2 regions of the Cronobacter condimenti 1330 genome follow, and region 1 is predicted to be linked to the other one. Evidence: predicted binding sites of a transcription regulator. Region 1 holds the regulator's gene; the other holds the start of a gene.
What was found. The regulator Fur, encoded in region 1, represses iron uptake genes when iron is present. The targets are predictions, from matches to a motif close to ATAATAATGAGAACNACTATCAA.

Region 1 (4,427 bases):
TGATGCCGGCGCGACCTCACGCCAGCAGGCGGCGGAGATGATGCGCCAGCATATTGCCGAAGAAGGGGTAATTCAGTTTCTGCTGAAATCCTTTGCTGATGGCGAGTGGCGCTTTAACGTGCCGGTGCTGTGGGATCAATATTCGCAGATTGTCGGCTGGCAGACCGTCCCGGCCTGGCATGGTCCTGCGTTGTTTATTCGTGGCGGAGCATCGCCTTATGTTGAAGAGCAGCACCGCGAGGCGCTGCTGGCGCAATTCCCGCAGGCCCGCGCGCACGTTATCGCGGGGGCCGGTCACTGGGTTCATGCCGAAAAACCGCAGGCGGTGGTACGCGCTATCCGTCGTTTTCTGGAAACTGATTAAAAACAGACCGACCGGTGCCGTTGCGCGCCGGATGCGTTGGCGCGCTTCGCTGCCTGATGTATGATGGCGCGCTGAAATACCGCCGGGCCCCGCCACGGCAGCCTGTTTCCCCTGTCTATACTCATACCATGGCAAAAGAACAAACGGACCGCACAACGCTCGATCTCTTCGCGGATGAACGCCGTCCGGGCAGACCGAAAACCAACCCGCTGTCGCGCGACGAACAGCTGCGCATCAATAAGCGCAACCAGCTTAAGCGCGACAAAGTTCGCGGGCTTAAGCGCGTGGAGCTAAAGCTGAACGCTGACGCCGTGGATGCGCTGAACCATCTGGCGCAGGCGCGCAATATCAGCCGCAGCGAGCTGATAGAAGCCATGCTCCTCGCTCAGCTGAAAGCCTTGCAGGAGTAAGGTCTGGTCTGAAAATGCCCCCAACGAACGGGGCAATGTAGCAGAGTGTGCACCCGGCGCCTGATACCGTTTCCGCACCTTCTTCTGTTCTGCTATGATTGCCCTATCTGTGGGCGTTATGCCAGCACCATCACATTTAGATTCAAGAGGTTATTCTTCTTATGGCAATCGTAGGCATCTTTTTCGGCAGCGACACCGGCAATACCGAAAATATCGCAAAAATTATCCAGAAACAGCTCGGGAAAGACGTTGCTGAAGTGCATGACATTGCTAAAAGCAGCAAAGAGGATCTGGAAGCGTTCGATATTCTTCTGCTTGGCATCCCGACCTGGTACTACGGCGAAGCGCAGTGCGACTGGGATGATTTTTTCCCGACGCTCGAAGAAATTGATTTCAACGGTAAGCTGGTCGCCCTTTTCGGCTGCGGCGATCAGGAAGATTACGCAGAATACTTCTGCGACGCACTGGGCACCATTCGCGATATTATCGAACCGCGCGGCGCAACCATTGTGGGCCACTGGCCGACTGCAGGGTATCACTTCGAAGCGTCTAAAGGCCTCGCGGATGATGACCATTTCGTCGGCCTCGCCATTGACGAAGATCGTCAGCCGGAAATGACCACCGAACGCGTGGAAAAATGGGTGAAGCAAGTTTCCGAAGAGCTGCATCTGCAGGAAATCATCAACGCCTGATGGTAAACGGCGCGGGCGGTGGCTCGCGCCGGTTGATAGATAAGAACAATGAAAATAATTGCTACAAATTTTTAACTTTCCCTCACTAAGCTGTACAATGTCTTCCTTAATTATCAGTCCTTCCATGCCAAAAACGCTGGCGGGTCCACGATTTTTAAGCTCTTTTTTGCCGGACGCTTGCGGTTTTCATTTAGGCATGTCAGTTCTATAATGAGACGCATTCATCTACGGCGTATCCGATGTATCGCTCCCTGCTGGAGCGAGTCGTTAAGCAACAGGACAGATTCCGCATGACTGACAACAATACCGCATTAAAGAAGGCCGGCCTGAAAGTCACGCTTCCTCGATTAAAAATCCTCGAAGTGCTGCAGGAACCGGTCAATCATCATGTCAGTGCGGAAGACCTCTATAAGCGTCTGATTGACATGGGTGAAGAGATTGGCCTTGCCACGGTCTATCGCGTACTTAACCAGTTCGACGATGCCGGCATCGTCACCCGTCACAATTTCGAAGGTGGTAAATCCGTTTTCGAGCTGACGCAACAGCATCATCACGATCACCTGATTTGCCTCGATTGTGGCAAAGTGATCGAATTTAGCGATGACTCTATTGAAGCCCGTCAGCGTGAAATCGCGACGCGTCATGGCATCCGTCTGACTAACCACAGCCTCTATCTGTATGGTCACTGTGCGGATGGCGACTGCCGTGAGAACGAACACGCCCACGAGGTCGGCGGGAAATAATTCTCGTCACACCGCATGAATCCAAGCCGACACCTGTCGGCTTTTTTATTGCCCGAAAAGACAAATGTCTTATTTTGGATAAACATCCTCAGCGCCAGTATTTTAATACAGAGTACAATGCACAATTAAACCACATATATTTTATTAAATAGAAATTCAGAAAAGATAAATATCTTTACTGGTCAATCAGTTAGCTATCGGATTATCCTGCAAATTCCTTTTATCCATCCAGCCCCTTATTGCAGCAATAAAAAAGCATCCATTAAGATACAGCAACGACATAATTTTATTTTAACTAAGGTAACCAATATGGTCTTACCCTCTAAACCTCTTGCTGAGATTTATCGCATTGCTGATATTTTTAATAGCTACGGAAACTGGTCTCGGGCGGAGAAAAATACGCTTATCCCCTTGCGGGACGGGGAAATCTGTATCATTCGCGGTGGTCAGTTCTCTCTGATGCGCCAAAGTGACAGGCTGCTACTGGAAAAAAGTAGCGCCCCTTCAGTTCTGGGGCTGGCGCGGAATTTAGGTAAATCGCAATTCGCGAAATTACAAGCTGATTCAGAATGTCATTATCAGTTAATCCCATTTGATTATTTCCTACAGGAAATTGAAAAACATCACTGCCAGTTACATCTGTTAATTTTGTCCTCATGGATAATCAATATGCTTTGCTACCGCGAAGAAATTATGCTCGGCAGAAACAGCTACAGCATGATTAAAGCCAATATTGATTGTCTGGCGGCGATGGACGATTTCATGCGTAACCGCATTAACGTGGCCGACTATATTGTGAAAAAAACCAATCTTTCCCGCAGCATGGTGATGAAAACCCTGTCGCAACTGCGCGGTGCGAAAAATATCGAGATAAGCAAAGGCAAACTGGTTGCCGTTCACCATTTGCCTGATGTGTTGTAACGCCTGGTGTCGTTAAAACGAAAAAGCCAGCCCGAGGGCTGGCGTTGTCATTATAGTGCCGTTAAGGCTGTACGTGTTCTGTCCGGCTATAGCGCTTACCATCAACGCTGACGCTACGTATGAGCACCGGCCCTGCCACGTGTGGCGGTCGTGCGGCGTCATAACGCTGCCAGCGCGCGCCACTGTCTGTTGAATATTCAACGCTCACGCCTGGCAGACTTGTATTCATTTCAAGCACGCCCGTGTTGATACGCGCGCCTGGCACTGGTAAACGAAACTGCACGCCAGCTTTTTCAAGCTTAGCCAGTTCACGGCGGCCCACCACGTTCGCAAAGCGCGTCCAGTCGTCATGTAACGCGCGGGTATTAACATGATGGGTTTCACCGCCTTTGTATTCACGGCCAGCCTGATAATCCTGCTCCCAGGCGGCCCGATGCCAGGCGCGCTCCGCCACGGCCAGCAAGCGTGGGTACATCATGTATTCCATCTGTTTATCCGTGCGTACAACCTCACTCCAGAGTTGCGCAGAAAGTCCGTAAGCGCCCGGCCAGGGCTTATCTGACTTCGCGCTAAACGCACTGCCATCGCGATCGACCGACGTTTCCGCGTTTTGCGGCAGGTTATCTGGCGCAAAACTGAAAATTTTGCGCTCATCGCTAAACCGTGTGCCCCAGTAATACCCACTTTCCGCCGGATTAACCTCATTTGGAAAATCGAGGTAAACATAATCCGGATTCGAGACCACGACGCGAAAGCCTTTATTCGCCCAGTCGTTAACCGTATCAAAGCCGCCCCAGTAGAGCGTATCCCAGAAGTTAACGTTGACCTGTGAGGTGGCGAAGGCGCTGGCGCCTCTCGCATCCTTGAGGCCATCCTGCCATGCCTGCATGGTGTCGATGCCGTGCGCTTTCACAAGCTTACTGACCTCAATGGCAAAATAGCTGGAGAGATGTTCCACGTCGGCAACCACACCGTCCTGCACGCGTTTTTGGCAGACCGGGGAGCGCGCCCACGGCTTGTCCTGACGGCTTTGGTCGATAACGCCCTTCCCGGCCTCCGGTTTCGTCTTGTCGGTATACCCCGCACCCAGATAGATGTTTTTCGCTTCATCACCGCCGAAATGCCATGTCATGAGCGGCTGCCCGGCCTCTTTGTGCATTTGCTGGATCTCCCCTATCACTTTATCCACAAAATGGCGCGACGAATCGAGACACGGATTGAGATAACCGGTGCGGTTGTAATACTGCACGCCAGTGGTGACTGACGTATCCTGGGGGTCGAGGAGACGGTATGCGTT
Region 2 (4,427 bases), 1.9 Mb from region 1:
CATAACGGCATGAAAGCCAGCGCGGCGGCAATGCAGGTAGGGTATGAGAGCGCGTCGCAGTTTAGTCGGGAGTTCAAACGTTATTTCGGGGTGACACCGGGAGAGGACGCCGCGCGGATGCGCGCAATGGCGTGAGCGGAGCTGGCGCTCCGCCCGAGGTCATTCAGCTTGTTTTTTTCTTCACTACCACCACGATGGCGCCGAGCAGGCCCATGACCAGCAGCGCGATAGGCAGGATCATGAGAAACGTCATGACCTGATCCTCATGGCGTTTAACGAACGGGATCATACTGATGGCATAGCCAAGGCCGGTGACCACGCCTACCCAAATCAGGGCGCTCAGCCAGTTAAAGATTTGGAAGCGGCGGTTAGACAGCCCGGAGATGCCCGCCATCGTCGGCAGCAGCGTGCGCACAAACGCCAGAAAACGCCCGGTCAGCAGCGCCAGCAGCCCGTGACGGTCAAACATGCACGTCGCGCGATGGTGGTATTTCGCCGGCAATTGCGCAAGCCAGCCGCGCACAATACGCGTATTGCCAAGCCATCGCCCCTGTACGTAGCTCAGCCAGCAACCGAGGCTCGCCGCTGAGGTGAGGATCACAAGCGTCGGGACAAAATCCATCACGCCCTGCGCTATCATTGCGCCCGCCAGCAACAACAGGCTGTCGCCCGGCAGAAACGACGCCGGCAGCAAACCGTTTTCTAAAAACAGCGTGGCAAACATCACGCACCAGACAACGCCAACGACATGCGGGTCCGCCAGCGCGGCAAAATCGTGATGCCAGAGCGCAGCGATAATATCCTGGATAACAGCCATGGGAGATCCTGTGGAACAGCGGTAGTGCGTCTATTGTACACTTAAATGCCACCGCGCATCTGCATTACAGGTTCAACAAACCCTCTCTTTTCCTGGGATAATCGCGTTTTTTTTCACTTCAGGCGATTCGGCGAAAGCCTGCGTCCAGATCGGCGATTAAATCTTCGACATTTTCAAGCCCGATATGCAGGCGCACCAGCGTGCCGGTAAAGTCGACGCCGCCCGCCGGGCGGATAGCTGCCAGCTCTTCGGGCTGATTAGCGAGGATCAGGGATTCGTAGCCGCCCCAGGAATACGCCATGCTGAAATGGGTGAAGTTATCCAGATAGTGCGCATACTCAGCGTCGCTCAGGCGCTTATGAAGAATAAAAGAAAAGAGGCCGCTCGCGCCGGTGAAATCACGCTTCCAGAATTCATGGCCTTTACTGCCGGGCAGCGCCGGATGGTTAACGCGCGCCACCTGCGGATGCGCCGCCAGCCACTGCGCCACGTGCAGCGCGCTGTCGTGATGCGCGCGCAGACGTACACCCAGCGTTCGCAGGCCGCGGCTGGTGACATACGCGGTATCGGCATCAACCATCTGGCCCATCAGATAAGCGTTTTCACGGAGCGTGTCCCAGCAGCGCGCATTCGCGACCGCGGTGCCTATCATGGCATCGGAATGCCCGACCAGATATTTGGTGCCTGCCTGAATAGAAATATCCACGCCGAAATCGAGCGCTTTAAACAGAATGCCCGCAGCCCAGGTGTTATCCATCATAATGATGGCGTCCGGCGCGGTGCGGCGTACTGCCGCCACGATGGCCGGCACATCATGGACTTCCATCGTTATCGAACCGGGCGACTCCAGGAACACGACTTTGGTATTAGGCTGGATATGCCGGGCGATATCACCACCCGCGAGCGGATCAAACCAGCTGGTTGTCACGCCGAGTTTAGCGAGGATTTTGGTACAGAAATCCTGCGTCGGCTCGTAGGCGTTTTGGGTCACCAGCACATGGTCGCCCTGTTCAACAAACGCCAGAATGGTATTGGCGACTGCGGCAGCGCCGCACGGGAACAGCGCGCAGCCCGCGCCGCCTTCCAGTTCGCACATCGCTTCCTGCAACGAAAAGTGCGTCAGCGTGCCGCGGCGGCCATAAAACAGTTCGCCCTGCGCGCGCCCCGCGGTGGCCTGTTTTTTCGCCTCGACGCTGTCAAACACCAGCGATGACGCTCGCTGAATCACGCTATTCACCGCCCCCAGGGTGTAACGTTTTGCGCGCCCGGCATGGATAAGCGTCGTCTCGATGTGTTTGTCGGTCATGAAAGTCCCCTGTCTGAACGTCTGGATGTCTAAACTAACGTTATCACGGAAAACAGGCGCCGCCTCGCCTTGTTTTGCATTTGCGGCGAAAGATGAAAAAACGTCATCTGCGTCGCTTTCCTGTCTGAGCGCAAAGAAAAAAAATGTGCGCTGGCGCACCATGTAAATACTAATGAGAACTACTATCAATTCGATGTCATTTTGATATCATTGTGCGCAGTTTTGTGACTTTCGTCCTGGAGATGCAGAGTGGGAAATAATTTGATGCAGACGGATCTTTCCGTCTGGGGCATGTATCAGCATGCCGACATCGTGGTGAAAATCGTCATGATTGGCCTTATCCTGGCGTCCGTCGTGACCTGGGCGATTTTCTTTAGCAAAAGCGTTGAGCTCGCAGGCCACAAGCGCCGCCTGAAACGCGAACAGCAAGAGCTGGCGGGCGCCCGCACGCTGGATGACGCGCGTAACATGGCTGAGCGTTTTGGGGCGAAAAGCCTGAGCGCGCGCCTGATTGATGAAGCGCAGAACGAGCGTGAACTCTCAGCAGGCAGCGATGATAACGAAGGCATTAAAGAGCGCACCGGTTTTCGACTTGAGCGTCGCGTCGCGGCGGCAGGGCGTCACATGGGGCGCGGCAACGGGTATCTCGCTACCATCGGCGCGATTTCGCCGTTTGTGGGCCTGTTCGGCACCGTGTGGGGCATTATGAACAGCTTTATCGGTATCGCCCAGTCGCAGACCACTAACCTTGCGGTCGTCGCGCCGGGGATCGCCGAAGCGCTGCTGGCGACGGCCATTGGTCTTATCGCCGCTATCCCGGCGGTCGTTATCTATAACATCTTCGCACGCGCCATCGGCAGCTACAAAGCGACGCTTGGCGATGTCGCAGCCCAGGTGCTGCTGCTGCAAAGCCGCGATCTGGATCTCGAGGCGAGCTCTCAGGCTCAGCCGGTACGTGCTGCTCAAAAACTGCGTGTAGGTTAATGCCCTATGGCGATGCGTCTTAATGAAAATCTCGATGATAACGGCGAAATGCACGAAATTAACGTCACGCCGTTTATCGACGTGATGCTGGTGCTGCTGATTATCTTTATGGTGGCCGCGCCGCTTGCGACGGTGGACGTCAAGGTGAATCTGCCGGCGTCATCAAGCCAGCCGCAACCGCGCCCGGAAAAACCGGTGTATCTGTCCGTTAAAGCCGACAAAACGATGTTTATCGGTAACGATCCGGTTACGCGGGAAACAATGGTCAACGCGCTCGACGCGCAGACCGGCGGCAAGAAAGACACGACAATTTTCTTCCGCGCGGATAAAACCGTCGACTACGAAACCATGATGAACGTAATGGATACCCTGCATCAGGCGGGCTATCTGAAAATCGGACTGGTAGGCCAGGAAGTCACGAAGGCGAAGTAACGTTTAGCCTTCCTCAAGAAACGCAAAAGCGCGGCCTGGGCCGCGCTTTTTTATTGGCGTCTGCGAGCGGATTAACTCAGGTGCTCGCCGCCGGTTACACCGTGCACTTCGGCGGTGACGTAACTGGATTCCTGGCTTGCCAGGTAGACATAAATCGGCGCGAGTTCGGCAGGCTGGCCGGCGCGTTTAAGCGGCGTCTGCTGGCCAAACTGCGGGATTTTTTCCTGCGGCTGGCCCCCGCAAATCTGCAGCGGTGTCCAGATAGGGCCTGGAGCGACGATATTCACGCGAATCCCTTTCTCTGCTACCTGTTTCGCAAGGCCGCGGCTGTAGTTCAGGATAGCGGCCTTCGTTGAGGCATAATCCAGCAGATGCGGGCTTGGCTGGTAGGCCTGAATAGACGACGTGGTAATGATGCTCGCGCCCGGTTTCAGGTGCGGCAGCGCCTCCTGGGTTATCCAGAAGAGGGCGAACACGTTAGTCGCGTAGGTTTTCTGGAACTGTTCGCTGGTCAAATCGGCAATCTGTTCCACTGCCGTCTGTTTACCGGCTACCAGCGCCAGAATATCAAGCCCGCCCAGCTCATCTATGGCGCGATGCACCAGTTCACGGGCAAATTTCTCATCGGTCAGGTCGCCTGGGATCAGCACCGCTTTACGGCCTGCCTCTTCAATCAGGGCTTTGACCTCTTCGGCGTCCTGCTGCTCGTCTGGCAGATAGTTGAGCACCACATCGGCGCCTTCTCGCGCGTAAGCAATGGCGGCAGCGCGACCGATACCGGAGTCGCCCCCTGTCACCAGTGCCTTACGATCCTGAAGACGGCCGCTCCCTTTATAGGTTTTCTCGCCGCAGTCCGGCACCGGCTCCATTTTGGCCTGAATACCCGGC

Region 2: the regulator Fur is predicted to act here: its motif matches at 2,290-2,312, upstream of exbB (tol-pal system-associated acyl-CoA thioesterase).

Annotation. Positions count from the first base shown of each region.
Region 1 is NZ_CP012264.1:1,305,451-1,309,877, reverse strand. Features, by position in the region: gene ybfF (esterase) at 1-364, shown strand, start outside; gene ybfE (LexA regulated protein) at 493-774, shown strand; gene fldA (flavodoxin FldA) at 936-1,466, shown strand; gene fur (ferric iron uptake transcriptional regulator) at 1,757-2,209, shown strand; gene AFK62_RS05985 (helix-turn-helix domain-containing protein) at 2,519-3,130, shown strand; gene AFK62_RS05980 (beta-N-acetylhexosaminidase) at 3,192-4,427, opposite strand, start outside.
Region 2 is NZ_CP012264.1:3,712,712-3,717,138, reverse strand. Features, by position in the region: gene AFK62_RS17025 (AraC family transcriptional regulator) at 1-135, shown strand, start outside; gene yghB (DedA family general envelope maintenance protein YghB) at 164-817, opposite strand; gene metC (cystathionine beta-lyase) at 936-2,123, opposite strand; gene exbB (tol-pal system-associated acyl-CoA thioesterase) at 2,373-3,107, shown strand; gene exbD (TonB system transport protein ExbD) at 3,114-3,539, shown strand; gene AFK62_RS17000 (SDR family oxidoreductase) at 3,611-4,427, opposite strand, start outside.